2 regions of the Paenibacillus sp. NPDC056933 genome follow, and region 2 is predicted to be linked to the other one. Evidence: predicted binding sites of a transcription regulator. Region 2 holds the regulator's gene; the other holds the start of a gene.
The links. Region 2 encodes LexA, which represses DNA repair genes until DNA is damaged. Its sites were predicted from a motif close to CGAACATATGTTCG; they were not measured.
Positions count from the first base shown of each region.

Region 1 (10,455 bases), 800 kb from region 2:
CGGGTCCCCCTGTGCCTTGGCTTCTGCAGACATGTGATCCAGCTTCCAGGGAATCTCGGCATCCTCCAGCAACCTGTAAAGCGCCGCGCATCGGTCTTTGGCTGTCTTTGCCTTAAGCATTCGTTTCTCAAAAGCACCCAGTGGATCAACAATCACCGCTCGACATTTCTCCATTAAAGAAAGCATCTGTTCCCGTCCCCGACTGGGACCCTCCTGACCGTTGTCTTCCAAGGAGAGGCTGGGTACATACTTCCATGGCTTACCATCTGTCCAGCGATATCCGTGAATCCCGCAAGCCAATATATAATTTTCGAGCTGATCCATATCTTCACGTGTGATGGAGCCATCACGCGGAAGCAGCAGATCCGTTTTGACACAGCGAAATACATCCTCGTAACGCCAGCGGCGACGAACGATATCCAGTGCAGAACGAATAAATTCAGATAGTGGATGATGCAGTTCATTTCTTCTCCGATCCAGAAAGACAGGAACGTCATAGTCTCTGAACAGGGGCTCAGCAATGTCGGCGTATGTATCCAGCTGACGAACGAGTACTGCCATATCCCGGTAACGCGCACCTTCATCTTGCGCCAGACGACGCATCTCACGCAGTGCCCCTTCCATCTCAGCCCGACGGTTCTCAGCTGCATAAAGTCTGACACCCGCATCACGCCCCTCACTCTTCCACCGAATCCGGCGATCGAAGCCAGCTTCCAAGTGAGCGAGTCCAGGACTGCCTTCAAATCTTGGCAAAACTTCCGGTTGAAGCACAGTTGTCTCATGAAGGACACCCAGATCCTCAGCCATGCCTTTGAGGCGCGTGTATGCACTCGCTGTGGGATGGAACAGTTCCAGTTCCTCAGGAAGTGCGCCGTGGTCATAGGCACGATCCAACGTCAGTGTAATCGTCACGGAAGATGCTTGCATCATCAATCTTCCAATAACGCTCATTTCCTGCGGCGTAAATCCTTGAAATCCATCGATCCAGATCTGTGCATCTTGCAGCAACGCGCTCTCTGACAATCGCTTTGTCAGATCAGTCAACGTATCTTCATCATCAATATATAGTCCAGTCAGTTCCTTTTCATAATCACCGTATATTAAAAGTAAGTCATGCAGCTTCTCCCCCAGAATCGGTGCAGACGAGGATGAAGTATTCCATGCGGAAAATCCTTCTTCCAGTGAAGTGGGGTTAAGTTCATAACGTTTAAACTCACTGTATAAATCATTTAAGTCACCTATAAATCCCAGCTGGCTGCCTGATGCTCCAAACAGCTTCAATTCTTCTTTGCGACGCTGAAGCACTTTATAGAGCAGCATTTTTTTTCCTTCAGCCCCAATCGGAATACGTGCAGAACCACCTGCCTCCTGCATTACCCGATAGGCCAATCGGCGAAAACCAAGCACTTCAGCACGCATGGTACCTTTAACCGCCCCGGAAGACACCAATGACTGCTCGGTTCGAAACGTACTTTGTTCCGGGACCAGCAGAATAAGTGGTTCGCCTTGCGGTTCCTTTTGAAGCAAGGATGTGATTTCCCGGGTAATCAGCGCACTCTTGCCGCTGCCTGCCCGGCCAATAATAAAGCGTACAGACATGTTTAATCCTCCAAACCATCACGAACAAGATTTTAATTCCAGTATAACATATCTGGCTTGGTTCGGAACATACGTTTGCCACTATCCGGTAATTTCATAGACCCTCAGCAGCGCACAACAAAAAGCCCACAGTTTATCCAAACTGTAGGCTCTTTGCCTGAATATATATCGATATGTTGGATCCACAATTGAAATCGCAAGATTAGTTCTTTTTACTGCGCACTTCAAAAATGGCGAATTTCAGATAATGACCTTCGTCTACACCCAAAATTTGAGGGTGATCCTTGCCGGCTGCTTTCCAGTCAATCAGACGCAGTACTTTGCCTGCATCCTCGGCTGCGTCCGCAATCGTTTCCAGGAAGAGGTCTGGACGCATGTGGTAAGAACAGCTTGCCGTTACCAGATACCCTCCCTCGTTCACCAGTTTCATCCCTTGCAGGTTGATGTCTTTATATCCGCGGCACGCACCTTTGACCGCTGATTTCGTTTTGGCAAATGCCGGCGGATCAAGGATGACCACATCGAACGTTTTACCACCGGCTGCAAGCGCTTTGGAAGTATCCACTTTCTGTTCTCCGGCACGCGCACGTGCATTACGATCATCGAGGCCTTTGACCTGCTCACGTAAGTATTGGAATGCATCCGCAACGACAAATTCGACCCTGTCAGTGAAACCGTTCAGCTCTACGTTGATTCGTGCACTTTCAATCGCATGCTCTGAGATATCAAGGCATGTTACTTTTTTGGCTCCATATTTACAGGCGTTCAACGTGAAGCTGCCTGTGTGTGAGAAACATTCCAGCACCGTTGCCCCGTCCCAATAAGGAAACGTCACTACCTTGCCGCTTTTGTTCACAGGAAGCCATTGCTCCGAACCATCCTGCTCAGTCTGTTGGAGCGTAATGCCACTCTTGTAGCCCCAACCCTTCATAAGAGGTTCGATCGCTGCACGATTCTCGCGCTGGTCGAAGAAGTAGCCAGTCTTCTGGCCTTCCACGATATCGACCTTAATGAGCAATCCGTTCTCAGTTACCGTGACATGACGCGGGCAGTCCCCATATAGAGGTCCCTTCGTCTGCTCCAAACCTTCCAGTTCACGAATGGGAACATCACTGCGTTCATAGATGCCCTCAGGCTGCATCACTTCCACGAGAGCTTGTACGATCGCTTCACGACAACGGTCCATGCCCAGTGTGAGCAACTGTACAACAAGAACACTGCCAAAGCGGTCAACAATCAGACCTGGCAGAAAATCAGCTTCCCCATAAACGAGACGATACGCCTCTCCATCCCGGATAAAACGCTCCCGGTGGCGCAAGCAATCACGAAAACGCGCTGCAAAAAAAGAAGTGTCCATCTGTTCAAATTCCAAAGGCTGATAGGCTACGACTCTAACGGTAATTTGAGATGCAGGGTTATAGTAACCCGTCGCTAAATAGCGACCTTGATGATTCAATACGTTGACCAAATCTCCCGGCTCGGGGTTTCCTTCAACGGAGGCGATTTCATTGTTAAATATCCATGGATGAGCATGTTCAAGCCGCTTTTTGCGACTGCGTTCCAGTGTAACGGATGGCAAGATCGATTCACTTCCTTTAATTTATTGTTCAAAAGATAGGCTTGGTGCAAAGGAGACCGCTGCGGGTATGGATTGGACTTTCGATCGCTGTTTCATTGTTATAGATGAATCTCAAATTCACACTTGCCACTACGATGACAGAACAACCTTCCGATCGCTGTTATCCCCAGATTTTTTTGATTCCCTTTCTTAAGGGAAAATCCGGGGATAAAGGCGAGCGCTTCGCTTCTTCAGGTTTTTTCTGCCCTCTCCGTTCCGTGTGAATCTTTAATTCAACCCCTATTACAATAAACGCTTCGCTTCTACTGTTCCAATTCCATCCCCTCCGCTGCGTTTGCGGAATCTCCGTATCTTTTGATCCGGGGTGCGGTAATTGGGGTGATGCTTCGGCGACGAATTATTTCTCCGATTCTTTTACCTAATTAGTAATTCAGTTAGCCTGTCATGGTTGTCCCTACTTACTCATAGGATGAGATAAGGATATGCACGGAAGGAATGATGAACTCATGTTCAGAGATGTTGTGTTGCCCCTGTTATACGGGCTTCTTATCTTTTTTGGCGGGATGAAGCTGATGGAAACCGCCTTACAACGAATGGCAGGGCCCCTGCTGGCTGGATGGCTGGACCGGGCCACTTCAGCTCCCTGGAAAGGCATGGCTTTCAGTGCAGGTGCAACAGCCTTGCTGCAAAGCAGTACCGCGGTCACCGTGCTAACCATTGGACTAGCTAATGCCCGATTGATTACGTACGGACGCACACTTGGCATTATCCTCGGCACGAACATCGGGACGTGCCTGACAACGGAACTGGTTGGACTGCAGATCGGGCGTGCTTCCCTGCCTCTGCTTGCCCTGTCCCTGACGGGATGGGCTGTCTTTGTTGTGCTTGGTGAACGCAATCAGGCAGCTCCAGAGCGCATGCGCCGGACTCTGTTCAACATGCAATACAGTTTCCTCGCAGCTGCCGGATTTGCTCTCGTCATGACAGGCATACAAGTAATGCAGTCCATAGCCGTACCGCTGCGAAGCATGGGCGTATTTCAGTGGTTCCTGGACCGCTCAGCCGACAGTTTGTGGTGGGGCTTCCTGGCAGGCGCGTGTCTGACGGCACTCATCCATAGCAGTGCAGCCGTCATCAGCATGGCGATTACGCTTGCAGCCACAGGGGTATTACCTGTGGAGATCGGTATCGCCATTGTTATAGGGTCCAACGTGGGGACCTGCATCACTGCCGTGATTGCTGCCGCTGGCGGAGCATCTGCAGGCAAATTTGTCGCAGCCTCCCATGTCGTATTAAACATCGCGGGGGCGCTGCTGTTTATGCCGCTGATCGGCCAGCTGCATGCAGCTTCGGCCTGGCTGTCAGCGGATAACGGGGCACAGATTGCGCATGCCCAGACCCTTTTTAACGTCACCAGTTCCCTGCTTGCCCTGCCATTCTGTTACTTGCCCATCTGGCACAAAAAACCACCGGTCTCCACCCCAGTGGCGAAGTCACCCATGGCTTGATGTTTTGAACCCGCTCGACAAACTGTAGCCCAACGTGCCACACCTACAAAATTAGTCAGTCTTTTATTGTATTATACGTTAATGCCCAACTTATTCAGCGCCTCACGTAGTATATCATCGTTATTATCGTACCCGCTTTGCTGCTGTCTGGACCATGCTTCTTCCGGAGCATACCAATCCACACCTTTGATTTCTTCAATCTGAGGCTGGAGATCGCCGCTTTCCGCTTCAACGAGATAATAATGAACTTCCTTGTCCACTGGACCAAACTCTGCATGCTGATACGTATAGGCGATAATATCAACCGGCTCTACAATCCGGCCCACCATACCCGTCTCTTCCAGAATCTCGCGCAGAGCCGTTTGTTCGATGGTTTCTCCATCTTCCATCTTGCCCTTGGCAAGAGTCGTTTTGCCATAACGATCTACAATTAATTGAATTTGAAGCTTCCCGTCTTCCCCAGTACGGTACACAACGCCGCCTGCCGAAATTTCTTTTTTGTTCATCTTGCTCTCCCCCAATAACGGAATAGTCTTCATCTTTTTCGGAAAAAGAAGGACCTCATCTCCCGGGTATACGTTCCCCAAGGAAATGAAATCCTTGTTACCAACGCTCGATTACATCGCTGCGGACTTCAGATTTTCTTCCAACACTCGAACCAGCGTTGCCTGGCTCTCATTCACGCCTGCCTCGGTCACTTTGACGCGGCACACTTTACCGACCATATCCAGGGATCCATCGAAGACCAGTTGAATGTAGTTGTCACTGTATCCGTGCAGTTTGCCACTACCCTCGCGGCCCTTGGCCTCGCCTTCAGGTATGACATCCAGTACCTGTCCCACAAACTGCTTAGCGTATGCCAGCTGCATTTGCTCCGACAGATCAATCAGTTCATGTACGCGGGCATTTTTGACATCCTCGTCCACCTGATCTTCCATACGCGCTGCCGGTGTTCCGGTCCGCTTGGAATATGGGAATACGTGCATCTCGGAAAAACCGATTTTCTTCATCAGCTCGTAGCCGTTACGGAACATCTCATCCGTCTCACCCGGGAACCCTACAATAACGTCGGTTGTAATCGCTACATCCGGCATCGCTTCCCGAATGCGAAGCATTTTATTGTAAAACTCTTCGGTCGTATATTTGCGGCGCATACGCTTCAGCACCGTGTCATCGCCCGCTTGCAGCGGAATATGGAAGTGGCGAACGAGCTTATCTGAACGTTTGATTACATCCAGCATCCGGTCATCAATCTGGCTCGCTTCAATCGAGCTGATACGTATACGCTCCAGACCCTCCACTTTGTCCAAGTCCCACAGCAGATCCGTCAGATCGTAATTCTCCATGTCATCCCCGTATCCACCAGTATGAATACCAGTAAGGACAATCTCCTTATATCCGGCATGTACGAGCTGAACAGCCTGTTGAATGATGCTGTTCGCTTCCCGACTACGGGAGAGCCCACGCGACCACGGAATAATACAGAATGTGCAGAAGTTATTGCAGCCATCCTGAATTTTCAGGAATGCGCGTGTACGATCAGCAAAATCAGGTACATCCATCTCTTCAAATACCCGTGTCTTCATAATATTGCGCACCGCGTTAACAGGCTGACGGGATTCCTGAATTTCCTTGACATATGGCAAAATTTTGTCCCGATCCTGTGTACCGATGACCAGATCCACACCAGGGATGTCCAGAATCTCTGCCGGAGAAGTCTGCGCGTAGCAGCCGGTTACGGCTACAATCGCATCCGGGTTGCGCCGAATGGCACGACGGATAATTTGACGGCTCTTTTTGTCGCCGGTATTGGTCACTGTACAAGTATTAATCAAGTATACATCCGCTGTCTGTTCGTCGAAGTCTACCTGATCATATCCTTCGTTTTTGAACAATTGCCAAATCGCCTCTGTATCATAAAAGTTAACTTTGCAGCCCAAGGTGTAAAACGCCACGGATGGCATAATTACATCCCCCCCATTTCTCCGGATTCATATAACACACAAGTGAGCGCCGCCATTCCAGCTGTCTCTGCCCGCAGGATGCGTTTGCCCAATCCTACGGAAACCGCGCCCGCCTGATCGGCTTCAAGCGTCTCCTTTTCGGAGAATCCACCTTCAGGTCCAACAACGATCAACACTTCGGCCCTTGCATCAGGTGCAAGCTGCTCCACAAACGGCTTCAATGCATCTCTTAATTGCTTGCCGTTTTCTTTTTCATAACAATAACATACCAAATTGTAGGCCTCAAAAGAAGATAGCAGCCCTTTCCAGGAAAGTGGCTGCTCGACGGATGGGATGCGATTCCGATGACTCTGCTCAGCGGCTTCCTTGGCGATTTTCCGCCACCGATCCAACCGTTTGCCCTCTTTCTTGGCGTCATATTGCACAATCGTACGTTCCGAAAGGAAGGGAACAAATGAGACAGCCCCAATTTCGGTACATCTCTGGATAACCGTCTCCATCTTGTCGCCTTTCGGCAAACTTTGGGCCACTGTAACACGAATACGTGCTTCATGGTCCATCTCAAGCGGCTCCACAATAGTCGCTGTTACTTGCTGAGCTTCGATGCTTTCAATCTCTACCAAAGCTTCTTTGGAGTTTCCGTCACTGACAATCAGTTTATCTCCAGGTTTACCACGCATCACCTTGCCAATATGGCGCGCATCATCACCCGTGATGACCACGGAATGTTCATTAAACTGTTCTGCAGATACAAAATAACGCTGCATAAGTCTGTCCACCCATTCTATCCTGTTATGATTGAAATTCACCCCGCCTGACGGCAGGCGTGAATCCAATCGCCACAGATGATCATACAACTTTTATGTCCTTCTGACCAGTATTTCAGTCCCATACACTATACGTTTCTAACGATATAAACCGATGATTAACCTTGCCAGATCCACATACATATTCTGGGCAAATTGATATAAAGGTTGAATCGTCGCATTTTGCAATGGAGGAATGACAAGGATCAAAAGGAAAATAAATATGGACCATTGCTCTACCCCTTGCAGCTTCCGGCTGATTGAAGGCGGCAGAATATCCTCCAGAATTCGATATCCGTCCAATGGAGGCAACGGAATCAGGTTAAAGAGAAACAGGAAAAAGTTCGTTAGGTTAAATATGGAGAAAAACATGGTAATTGCTGTAAGCAAACGCTCATTTTCAATGCCACCCAGCGCTCCCGAACCAACCAACGAAGCATAGATAATAGTACCGATGATGGCCAGCAGCAAATTGCTCACAGGCCCAGCTACGGATACAATGACACCCATCAGTCTTGGTTTGTCAAAATTGGCCCGATTGACCGGAACCGGGCGGGCCCAGCCGAAACCGGCAATAACGAGCAGCAGTACACCGAACAAGTCAAAGTGTACGACCGGATTCAGTGTGACCCTACCTAAGAGCTTGGCCGTCGGATCACCAAATTTGTTGGCAAAATACGCATGAGAGAATTCATGCACGGTAAAAGCAATCAGGATGGTCAGCAGGAAAAATGGAAGCTGATCCAGCGGGTAACGAAAAAATGATTCCAAATTCATCGATTACCTCTTTCTGGCTACAAACGCGATCCAGTCCTCATCGCGGTGTACCGAACTGATTTCAAAGCCGGATGCAACCAGCGCATCATGCACCACCTGCTCTTTATTTTTCCAAATGCCAGAGGTAATATAAACGCCTCCAGACTCAAGCGCATGATAGACATCATCCACAAACAGCATAATAACCTCGGCCAAAATGTTCGCAACGATGACTTTCACCGGAAGCTTCACGCCCAGCGCAGGGTCCTGACTGCCCAGAACAGAGAGCAAATCGCTTTCTTTAACTGTAATTTGCTGGTTCAATCCATTCAATTCCACGTTCTCCTTGGCACTGGCTACTGCAACCGGATCAAGGTCCAGCGCCAGCACATGCTTGGCACCAAGCTGAATAGCGCCGATAGCCAGAATACCTGATCCTGTGCCTACGTCAATAATCTCTTCGCCACCCTGAATGACCGATTCCAGTGTACGGAGGCAAAGCGAAGTGGTTGGATGTGTTCCCGTACCAAACGCCATGCCTGGATCGAGCTCAATAATTTTCTCATCCGGACCTTGCGGCGTATACTCTTCCCATGTCGGTTTGATGGTCAGACGTTCCGAGACACGCACCGGCTTGAAATATTGTTTCCAGGCATTCGCCCAGTCATTTTCATTCACTGTTCGCATCTCAAAACGTATTTCTCCCGCATCAATATCGAATTCTGAAAGCTGCTCAATCCGAGGACTAACCTCAGATTGCAGGGCCTCCATGTCCGTACCTTCGGAAAAGTATCCTTTGATCACTGCAAAGCCTTCAGGAATATCATTCAAAGGAAATTCGTACAACTCGCCATACGTCGTATCCCGTTTTTTATTTAAAGTACCGGACTCTTCAATTGAGACCCCTCCAGCACCCGCTTCATGTAAAAAATTCGAAATCATCTCCACAGCTTCTTCTGTGGTATGTATTGTTAGTTCATGCCATAACATACTTCATTTTTCCTCCTCATTTTTCAAACATCCCAACTATTGTACTACACAAGCAAGCAGGTGTACAAAACCGCGCCAGTAAAAGAAACAACAAAAACAGGATACCCGCAGTCTAACTGCTTGAATATCCTGTCTTCAATCGATTTAAACCCTTTAAATAGTTGTTCAGCAAAAACGTCCACCATTCTGAGTAATCATCTCTGCAGCTTGCGGGAGAGAGTCACTGGATACAGAAACAGTCAACAAAATTTCTTGTCTCGGCCTGCCTGCAGAGCCATCTTCCACATCATCATATACTTGGCCACCAGACAGGATTTCAATCTTATCGCTAATGAGCGAAAGTACATTCAACTCACCACTGAATCCTCCGACAATAGCTGTAGGGGAACTGTAACTGGCATCAGGCGTTTCGAGATTCGAGCGAGCTGCTTCATTCTGAAGGCTTTCGATGCTTAGCTGATTCGGGTGCAGCAATGCCAGAGCTCTCCGTGCAGATTCGGCCTCGGACCAGCTTGTAAACACGGCCTCAATGATCACTGCGGAGCGATCTTCAGTCATGAAGCTCCCGTCCCTGGCGACGATCAGCTGCTTCACTGCGGCGCAGAGCCTCTATATCTTCATGGTCTGCAGCTTCGGCGCTGAATTCCACATCCTCATTTTTGGCGGACTGCATTCGTTTCATCTTTTCTGTTTTCGTCAAAATCTTGCCTGGACGTTCATGTTCTGCCATCGTTATGCTCCTCCTTCAAATTGTATAAGTCCAACTAAGCGTATTTACACTGGCACTCCGATGACAGAACAAACTTCCGATCGCTGTTATCCCCAGATTTTTTTGATTCCATCCCTTAAAAGAGAAAATCCAGGGATAAAGGCGAACGCTTCGCTTCTCCAATTTTTTTCTGTCCTCTCCGTTATCGTGTAAATATTTTGGTTGAAACTTATATGGATTTCAAAACTAAATCATACCGCCAGCTTGTTCGATAATAGATAGGGCGCGATGATGCACCGCCTCGTCTACGACAACGGTCAGTAATACATCTCGGCCTGTCGGGCCCTCTTGTCCGCCGTCACTCATACCACTCGCAGATGGATCTGCTGCAGCCATGATTCCTGCACTGGCATTCGTGCCTAGTGCACCAGGCACCCAGGAAGAAAAACTGCCGGAAACACCCGACGTATAGGAAGCTCCACTTGGTCCTACACCTGCATAACGACTGAATCGATTGATTGACAGGTCCTCCACACGTAATGCC
Region 1 is NZ_JBHUQN010000002.1:1,090,815-1,101,269, forward strand. It holds gene addB (helicase-exonuclease AddAB subunit AddB) at 1-1,599, opposite strand, end outside; gene ACFTRD_RS19845 (class I SAM-dependent rRNA methyltransferase) at 1,802-3,178, opposite strand; gene ACFTRD_RS19850 (Na/Pi cotransporter family protein) at 3,685-4,686, shown strand; gene ACFTRD_RS19855 (NUDIX hydrolase) at 4,758-5,192, opposite strand; gene mtaB (tRNA (N(6)-L-threonylcarbamoyladenosine(37)-C(2))-methylthiotransferase MtaB) at 5,304-6,650, opposite strand; gene ACFTRD_RS19865 (16S rRNA (uracil(1498)-N(3))-methyltransferase) at 6,653-7,417, opposite strand; gene ACFTRD_RS19870 (site-2 protease family protein) at 7,556-8,233, opposite strand; gene prmA (50S ribosomal protein L11 methyltransferase) at 8,237-9,202, opposite strand; gene ACFTRD_RS19880 (hypothetical protein) at 9,368-9,760, opposite strand; gene ACFTRD_RS19885 (YfhD family protein) at 9,753-9,932, opposite strand; gene ACFTRD_RS19890 (hypothetical protein) at 10,158-10,455, opposite strand, start outside.
Region 1: addB (helicase-exonuclease AddAB subunit AddB) is a predicted target of LexA. The motif match lies at 1,664-1,677, and genes of this name have one in related genera.

Region 2 (10,455 bases):
GTTAATGAGGACATAGTTTGGAATCAAGCCGCCACTGAAAAACATGGTGAACACCGCGAACATAGTCAGAAACTTGCGCCCCATTAATCTTTTTTTGGATAAGGCATAAGCGAAAATGGTCGTCATGAACATAGAAATCAGAGTACCTACAACAGTATATATAATTGTATTTTTATAATTGGTCCAGAACATGCTGTCACGAGAGATCGTCTTGTAGGTTTCTACATTAAAGCCTCTGGGAATAATACTTACCTTGCCTGAATTGATGTAAGCCTCGCTACTGAAGGATTGGGCCACGACATTTAGAAATGGATAGAGTGTGATGAACACCACAAGCAGCAAAAAGATAGCATTGAACACTTTAAATACTTTGTATGATTTTGATTCCAGCATATTGCTCCTCCTTTACCACAAGCTTCGTTGTGTCAATCTGCGTGAAATTGCATTAACCGAGAATACCAGGATCAGTCCAATAATGGATTCAAACAAACCAATGGCGGTTGCATAGCTGAAGTTGCTGGATTGCAAACCTACCCGGTACAAATAAGTGGAAATCACGTCAGATGTCTCGTAGATCAGCGGATTGTAAAGGAGCAAGATTTTCTCAAATCCAACCGCAAGAAAATTACCCATGTTCAGGATCAGCAACGTAACAATGGTAGGCAAAATGCCCGGTATGGTTACATGGATTGTTTGCTTCCAACGATTCGCACCATCGATTCGTGCGGCTTCATACAAAGAATCATCAATTGTTGTCAACGCAGCCAAGTATAGAATTGCCCCCCAACCCATACCCTGCCAGACCTCAGAGGTGATATAAATTGTTCTGAACCATTCAGCGCGCTGCATGAAAGGAATACTATCTCCGGTAAAAAATGAAACCAATCCATTAATCGATCCATTCACTGCTGTTAATTGCAGAACCATTCCGGCAACGATGACGATAGACAAGAAGTGCGGAAGATAAGATGCGGTCTGCACAAACTTTTTGAATCGTTTACTTTTCACTTCATTCAACAGCAATGCAAAAATGATCGGAACGGGGAAGGTGAAAAGTAACGCGAGTCCACCAAGCATAAGCGTATTTCCAAATACCTTCCAAAAGGTAGGGTCCTGAATGAACATCTGAAAATACCTGAATCCAACCCACGTCTCTCCGAAAATACTGCCTCCGGGTACGAACCGTCTAAAGGCGATAATGTTACCGAGCATCGGACCGTATTTAAAAATAATAAGATAGATAATTGGAAGAATTAACAGTGAGTACAACTGCCAATCTTTGCGAAGTAAAGCTGCAGCCGTTCTTAACCTGCTTTCTTTGCGTACAGAGGTCATCGTTAGCGTGGTTTTAGCGGTTTCCGACTCCATATATTATTTCACTCTCCGTTCCTTGGCTTGATAAAATAAAAGCGTTTTCGATTTCAATTCCTTCTTTTGATCTTTATCTTTTGTAGAAGACAACCTTGATGAACTTCACCCCCACTACGGAATAAACTAAAACAAATAATGTAAGCGATATCAATTATGGCGATCACAAGAGATTTAGGTCAGTTAAGATGCTTAACGTCATTTTGTACTAGCGCTACCTGCTATATATCCAAAACGAAATAGTTCCCTTTAATTATGTAAAGCGCTTACAATTAATATCAAAATTATAGCGAATAACTTTCGCTTCCACTTCATTCGAGTAAGTCAACAGATATTCGCTAAATCTGACCGCATACTAGTCATACTAGTATGTTAGTTATATTCTAAATCAGCCGTTCTATAATTTCAATAACTTTTACTAAAAAAATTTTGATTACGTTAATACGGTATAGTTCTGGAATGTCCACAACACAAAAAACATTGTCGGGTTCCAAGGTTGGTATACACCTCTCAAGAAACTCAACAATGTTCGAGCAATACACATAAAATATGATTTATGATGCACTAATTGAGAATTCAGCAATGATGCGTTCCAATTCGGATAAATGCTTGATTTCATGGTCAGGCACATACGATTCGGTATTCACTTTATTCTCACGGTTAATCCAAACAGACTTAATGCCAGCTGACAACGCTCCACGAATGTCCGTTGTCAGCTTATCGCCAACCATCACACTTTCCTGAGGCTTCACTCCAAGCCTGCTCAAAGCATGCTCGAAGATCGAAGGGTCAGGTTTTCCTTTACCAAAATCACCCGAGATAATAATTTCATCAAAAAAGGGAGCTAATTCAGGAACACCATCAAGCTTCTCCTGTTGTAACGCAGGACACCCATTAGTTAAAAGCAAAAGCTTGAACTTTCCTTGTAGATGACTTAACGTCTCCATCGTTTCTTCATAGACATGGGGTCTCGATCTCCGCTCTGCCCCGAATTGCGAGGCGAGTCGTTCTGCCAAATCTTCACGATCAATACCGAGCTTTAACAATCCACGACGCCATGATTCTTTACGATATGCAGGTGCAAGTTGTTCCAATTGGCGAAATTCCGGCTGATCTCCACCCGTAAAGTTAGCCCAAAGACCTTCAAACGGGTTGATTCCAATCATTTTGGTAAACGAAAAGGTTTCATAGGATTCATACAGATTACGTGCCTCATTACGAACTGCTTCTTCAAGTTCTTCAGGTTTAACCCCTGTCTCTTGTGCTGCGATCAGGCAGGTCTCATGAAATGCCTCACGAACACTGCGCTCATCCCACAGCAAAGTATCATCCAGGTCGAACAAAATCGCTTTTAACGCCATTTCGGTCATCTTCCCCTTTATGCAATAATTACTTTTTCTCGTATGTTTCCACAGTGATCTGATGTGCTTTGGCGAATTTCAGAAGACGTTCAGTGATTGCATCGGTATCATAACGATTGAGTAGTTTGGTAAATACCCATCTCTTGCCTCGTGCATTATGCTCAATAACAACCGTGCCTGGCTCAATTCTGAATTTCACAATATCATCGACTCCAATTGAACGCTCACGGTTTCCTTTAGTCGTCAAGATTCGGTTACTTCCTATCTTGACATAAGGTCGACGAAGCATGAAGATGACTGCCAAAAATACATACAGCAGCATGGTCACCCAGTCCCAAGTGGTCATCGGAGCTTTGACAAGAAACGTACTCATAAAGAGATACAGGAATGCGAGTCCGATCAGAAAAATAGGAAACAGAAGACTACGTCCTTTGAATACGTCCTCACCTGGTGTACCTGAAATCGGTTGACCGTTCTTTTTACGTTGCTGGTTCAGCTGCTTTGAATTTTTCCGAACCGTTCTCTCGAACGAACGCGACATGAGAATCCCCCTTAGATGTTCTTTGTATCGGCTTACATCATTGCAAACCAATAGTTCCCCCTATAATTTGCATTCTCTAAATAACAGGAAGAAACCTAAATATCAAAATGATATCATTAGGTTTCCTTAGTGTTTGAGTTTGCCTTGGTGGCCTTGATCATTCTCATCATCTACAATTTCAATCGAATCCAGTTGCTGTCTGAAATTGCTGCGAATATTATTCAAATAGATTTCTCTAAGCTTGGCACGTTCAGCGAGCTCTTCCTCTGTCAACCCAGTGGATTTTTGCTTACGGGCCAATTCATTAATACGTGCTACCAGACTATCTATATCCAAGCTTGTCCCCTCCAAAAATACAAAGTCATATTAACTTTGACATGATAAAGGCTGCTTGTCAAGTTGATACGCATTTATGCGTATAGATATGCAGTTTACTCAGTGAATTGAGGCAGTATTAGCACTTGCCCTACCTGTATTGAAGTCGACTGAAGTTGATTCACTTTTTTAATTGCTTCTATATATATACGTGTATCCATACTTTCCGGTTTGTGATCCAATGATATACTCCAAAGCGTATCACCTTGCGAAACAACCGTCTTCCCGCCAGGTAACAGGTTGTTCTCATTGCCTGCAAATACAGTGAGTACTGTGCTGCATCCAATAAATATGATTAAAGATACGATTACTAATTTCAACATCCATGTTGGTGTTTTGCCTTTTGTAAATACCTTCTTGAAGTTCCCTATGTTTGTTTTAACCAATTCTGTATTAACCGGTTCGTAAATGCTTTGATAAGTAGAATATCTCATAATTATTAACCTCCAAACGTTTGTTCCTATCTGTTGAAACCAATATAACACGAACATTTGTTTTGTTCAATAACTTTTTAGAACAATTGTTCGCTTTTTTTTATTTGTAGATAACCTCTTATCTCTTTCTTCTATAATATGAAATCTTTCATTTGCAGTATTTGAATGGATAAACAGAAAAAATTCATGTTAATTTGCAAAAAAACATTGATTTTATGCCTTATTATTTAGAACTTATGTTTGTACGAACGGAGGTTCTATGTTATAATTTTCCCAAACGTTACTAAAATGGGGTTGATACGGTATGTCGAAGATATCCAGCAGGCAACAGGCTATTCTGGAATTTATACGTAATGAAGTCCGGTTGAAGGGGTATCCTCCTTCCGTACGCGAAATTGGTGAAGCCGTTGGATTGGCTTCCAGCTCTACAGTACATGGACATCTGGATCGTTTGGAGAAGAAAGGTCTCATAAGACGGGACCCGACCAAGCCAAGAGCCATTGAACTTCTAAGCCAGGAAGAGTCAGAGCATTCACATCAGTTTGCTCACAGTGTCGCTCGCATTCCTATTGTTGGTAAGGTTACTGCTGGGGTTCCAATTACAGCAACAGAGAACATCGAAGATTACTTTCCCCTTCCTACGCACTATGTAGGCGAGCAAAAAGTATTTATGCTTTCGGTTGTGGGAGACAGTATGGTTGAAGCAGGCATTGTTAACGGAGACTATGTTATCGTACGTCAGCAGCAAACTGCGGATAACGGCGATATCGTTGTAGCCATGACTGAAGACGATGAAGCTACGGTGAAGACGTTCTACAAGGAGAAAGATCATATTCGTCTTCAACCAGAGAATGCGACCTTTGAACCTTTGCGTTTGAAACACGTCAGTATTCTGGGTAAAGTCATTGGCCTTTTCCGTGATATACATTAATATGATTGAAGTTGGTCCGTTGGTTCGTATCATAATGAAATACACAAAGAGGTTGCCCTGTTCATCAGGACAACCTCTTTGTGTACGTAGTGCTTATTATGATTTATTTGCTGCGTTTGAGCACGCTCTTATGATGTGAGAACACATCGAAACTCTGCTGACCGTGGTAAGAACCCATTCCACTTTCTCCTACTCCGCCAAACGGGAGATAATGTGATGTCATATGAGACAACGTATCATTAATACAACCGCCACCGAAAGATACTTGGTTCAAAACCTGATTTTGGAGAACCTCATCCTGAGTGAAGAGATATAATGCCAGTGGTTTTGGACGACGAATAATCTCCTCTAGCATCGGGTTAAGATCACTATATTTAAACACAGGAAGAATTGGACCAAAGATCTCTTCTTGCATAACAGGTGACTTCCAATCCACTTCACCCAGTACTGTTGGTTCAATGAACAGTTGATCACGTTTAGAACGCCCACCGATCAATGTTTTGCCATCTTGGAGTAACGCGGATAAACGATCAAAGTTGCGATCATTGACAATATGCGGAAAATCAGTGTTCTGCAACACATCAGCACCAAATTTGTCCTCAATCTCTGCGCTGATTAATTCCAGCAATTTGTCATGTACATGCTCGTGCACAAGCAAGTAGTCCGGAGCGACGCAGGTTTGTCCGGCATTCAGGAATTTACCGCGCACAATGCGCTGAGCTGCCAGATTCAGATCCGCATCTTTATTAACAATGACCGGACTCTTCCCACCTAATTCCAACGTAACCGGGGTCAAATGCTCAGCTGCTGCCTTCATAACAATGCGACCCACACCTGTACTGCCTGTAAAGAAAATATAATCAAACTTTTCCTTTAACAGTGCTGTACTGGTCCCCACTTCCCCTTCCATAACAGCGACGTACTCCTCAGGAAATATCTCGTGAACCAGATCATAAGTCAGGCGCGATACAGCTGGCGTTAATTCAGAGGGCTTGATAATGGCACAGTTACCTGCAGCAATAGCTCCAATTAGCGGACCAAAGGCCAGTTGGAATGGATAATTCCACGGTGCGATTATCAGAGCAACACCATAAGGTTCAGGATAAATTGTACTTGCGCCATCAGGTATAGCAGAATTCGTCGGCACTGGTCTTGGCGCAGCCCATTCCTCTATATGATCCAAAGCAAAGTCTAACTCGCCCAACACAATACGAATCTCGGATCCATAAGCTTCCGTTTCGGATTTATTCAGATCCACACGAAGTGCATCGAGAATACGTTGCTGATATTTCTCAATTCCCTGTCTTAATTGCTGGAGAGCACAAATACGGTACTCAATCGATTTGGTTTGACCTGTATTAAACAATGTGCGCTGCTGCGCAACGATTTTCTTTTCTAACTCCATATTTACATCTCCAATTAATTGCCTAAAATTTAATTACTAAAAACATAAATGTATCATATCGCATCTATATGAAACTATCAACATAAGGTGATGACACAAATTCTGTGAATATACATTAACAATTATCCGCTGCTTCTTTCTCAGAACTGACAAGATGTAACCAAGAAATCCTACACGGATATGTACTTTGAATGGGAACCTCTTAATCATAGTTCAATGAATGAAATCCTTAACCATCACTAATCATTTGGTGTGGGCATTTTGGTTTTTCGTTAAGTATATAGTTACACGCCCACAAAAAGAAAAATCCCTCAGCGCTAGAGCGCCAAGGGATTCAGCTATTAGTACAACGTGATATATTGATCGCGTTCCCATTGATGGACTTGCATACGGTTTATGTTCCATACTTTTCAAAACTAATCATAATCATTCAGACTTTTGCGGGCATTTTGTGGGCGCCCTTTTTTCTTATTATAATGAAGAAACTCGTTTCAAATACTCATTTTGATTACATTACTACTTTGACATCATCTGAAATAAAGGTACTAAGCGTCATCTATATGACTCTGTTCAATCCGAATTCTCCCAATTAAAAAGCCATACAAATTCATTAGTTAACAGAGACCTATTTCGGCGCCAACCAAGCCTCTCTATACTCTAGCATAATCATCCTTGAGCTTTCATACAATACGTTTCCTTCAAGTCTACTACGTATGACAAGCGCCTCCCCTAATATTCAGTCCAATAGTCAATGTTCCCCGGAGGTGGAGTGTAGTCAACCTTGGGTCCTTCCAAAATGACTTTGTTGGACGTATCCGACTTGTTATCCCAATGTTATGTATTCCGCGTCTATAAGAGCTTCGAGAACAGCCAAGACGTCTGGTTTATATTTGCCGTCAACTCGTGGACTGTGGGAAACTTGCGCCAACACCTTTGTAGTTGTATAAGATCCATAGGACCTTACATTGATAATCCGTTAGCAAGTTAATCACCTAGTGTTCACTTACGCACGAATATACGTTCCCTTATATACAGTGAAATCAGAGATATTAAGAATTACATATAGAAACATTTTCCTAGGTCTGATAGACTATATAATAAGAACATATATAGGAGGATTATTAGTAATATGAGAATAGTATCAGGTATTTTGCTTGTTACCGCATTTTTAACACTTGCCGCTTGCTCACCTCAATCTAAAGCCGATTCAAAAAGTGATGGGGGCGTTGCGAATAAAGTAGAATCTACTTTATCACAAACAGAATCCAAAGAAGAGCCAGCAGTTGAAACATCTGCAGATTCTGTTGATCAAGAACAAGAAAGTACTGCAACTTCAATTAAAAAAGGAGAAACAGTAACGATAGACGGGTTTGCGGAAATTTCAGTATCTAAACAAAAGTTTTCTAAAAAGATTGAACCTTCAAAACCAGGCAATTTCTATACATACTACGAATCAAAAGAAGATGATTCTACATATTTTGCACTCACAATCAAAGCCAAAAATTTATATACTACCGGCATTGATGCAGATGAAATAGCAAACGTCACCTTAATATTTGATAATCAGTATGACTACCCTACTTTCAGTACCGTTGAGGAAAAAGGAGGAGAAGACTTCACTTACAGTAACATTACCAGCGTCAATCCTCTAAAAACCACCACGTTATATTATCTTGCAGAGATACCGAACGAGGTCGCTGAAAGTGACAAACCATTAAAAGCTGTAATTAAGATACAAGATGAAGTTTTTGAATATACAGTAAGATAATAAAAGGTACTACCAGTTATAAAGTGTAACCTTTGTAAAGGACATTTGAAAAAAATAGACAATTTGAAGAAGCTGCTATCTGTATCTTACAGACGGCAGCTTCTTCAAATTCCATTGTCCTCGATAATGATTGTAATACATCATATAACACTTAATTTCTCGTTTGACTTCTTCTAGTGTTTCGCATTCTTTTATATTTGTTTCATCCTTAAAATGCCCAAAGAATGATTCTTGGGAGGCATTATTTATGTTTACAGGCTAACTTTACTAACCCCTGCAATTGCTTCAGATAACAATATAAGCCACCCATCAGTCACGGTAACAGAAATATTGCCGAGATAATTTTCATTCACGTCCAATAATTCCAGAATATCATTTGTCGCTCTATCTGCCTTAAGTCAATATTATAAAATCGAACGGAGAGTTGTTAAATCATAGTAAATATCATCCAAAGCTCCCGCCGATCCAGGTGTTCCCTTTTCTATCGTGAAAATTGTTGATTCATTGTTATCTATAACTTCAGTGCCTATCAAATTTCCTTCTGTGAAGCCGCCACTGTTATAAAGTTGCTTCCCATCTAGCAATCCCCACTGTAATCCACAGCTGCGTTTACAGATTGGTTAGAAACTAAGCTAAATGCCAACACAACTGCTCCAATTAATAGACTAAGCTTCTGGATGCGTATCTCCACAAATCCCCTGTTTCTATTCTAAGAGATTAGAGTAAAATTACATAGTATAGAGTCTCAAAGGAGGCATTATCATGTGCGGAAGATTTACAATCACTGACCCCATTGATGCTATCATGAACAGGTACTATGCTTCGATTGTATATGGATTTGAGTACAAGCCGAATTACAACGCTGCACCTATGCAGTACATCCCAACCATTATTGGAAGCAAAGACGGAAATAGATTAGGTTCGCTCCGTTGGGGTCTGGTCCCTACTTGGGCCAAGGAGGACAAGATTGGTAATAAGATGATTAACGCTCGTGCTGAAACGCTGGCCGAAAAACTAGCCTTTAAACGCCTGATCAGATCTAAGCGCTGCATTATCCCTACGAACGGGTTTTACGAGTGGCGTAAAGAAGGATCGGCCAAGCAGCCGCTGCGGATTCTTATGAAAGACGACTCCATTTTTTCACTTGCTGGATTATATGACACCTGGACAGGTCCGGACGGCAATAAGTTGAGTACGTGCACAATTATAACTACCGAACCCAATACTCTCATGGAAAACATCCATAATCGCATGCCGGTTATCCTGCGGCCTGAGGATGAGGCTGAATGGCTCGGAAGAGACAACGATGATGTTCAGTCGCTCCTCGGTTTACTGAAGCCATATACAGCCTCTGAGATGCGAGCTTACAAGGTGCCGAAGGAAGTTGGCAATGTACGGAATAACAATGAAGAATTATTGAAGGAAGTAAATTAGAAGTTCAACTGAAGTGATACCCTAGGGGTCATCACTTTTTTTTGCTTTTAACTCAGAAATAAATGGAAATAACCACATAGGTCTGATAGACTATTCTAGGTTAATTACATAGTTGGAGGTTCGTTGTGATTGATAATATCAGTGAGATCTTTGGTATGTTATTCTTTGCAGGCTTTATCATAGCACTATTTATACTGGGTTTAATGGGCATCGCTGGAATGTTTCTTAATATCTATAGGAGATTGACTGGTCGAAGAAGTAAAAAAATGGAGCCGTGCAGATCCTGTGGACATCCAATTTCTAGCTCCGCTATTCTGTGTCCCAATTGCGGAGAACATTACGGACGATCCAGTGGATTTGCTAATTCGATCATTGGTTGCTTTATCGTAGGGTTTCTATGTATCGGGATGGGGTTCTATGCCTTGTCAGAATTTCTTGAGACATTTGAAACATTTAGTTTTAAACAATAAATATTCATAGTTAACAATGGAGCCAATTGATAGAGGCTCCTATTTTTGTACCCTAAACTCAAACGTATCACGAAAGTATCTCTTCCCCACGATCTTAATGGATACTGGGCTATACTCCTCCACCGGACCACCATAGTCAATGATGTGCTCGCGATCATCCAGAACATGCCAGACGGATACGCGGACCTGGGTTAATGCTGCTGCGAGAAAGTCATATCTGTGGATAATATCTTATATGTATAATTCATTTCATCATCAATCTATCAATTCGACAAAAGGCATGCTTTTCCTGCAGATAATAACTCGTTTCGATCTAGAAATAAACAACAAACTCCAAAATAATATTTATACATCCAACATTTTACAAA
Region 2 is NZ_JBHUQN010000002.1:292,627-303,081, forward strand. It holds gene ACFTRD_RS16270 (carbohydrate ABC transporter permease) at 1-393, opposite strand, end outside; gene ACFTRD_RS16275 (ABC transporter permease) at 406-1,335, opposite strand; gene ACFTRD_RS16280 (HAD family hydrolase) at 1,923-2,729, opposite strand; gene ACFTRD_RS16285 (hypothetical protein) at 2,758-3,270, opposite strand; gene ACFTRD_RS16290 (DUF896 domain-containing protein) at 3,397-3,606, opposite strand; gene ACFTRD_RS16295 (LysM peptidoglycan-binding domain-containing protein) at 3,702-4,079, opposite strand; gene lexA (transcriptional repressor LexA) at 4,384-5,010, shown strand; gene ACFTRD_RS16305 (aldehyde dehydrogenase) at 5,114-6,415, opposite strand; gene ACFTRD_RS16310 (bZIP transcription factor) at 7,545-8,183, shown strand; partial or broken gene ACFTRD_RS16315 (IS3 family transposase) at 8,259-8,429, opposite strand; gene ACFTRD_RS16320 (SOS response-associated peptidase) at 8,946-9,617, shown strand; gene ACFTRD_RS16325 (zinc ribbon domain-containing protein) at 9,884-10,087, shown strand.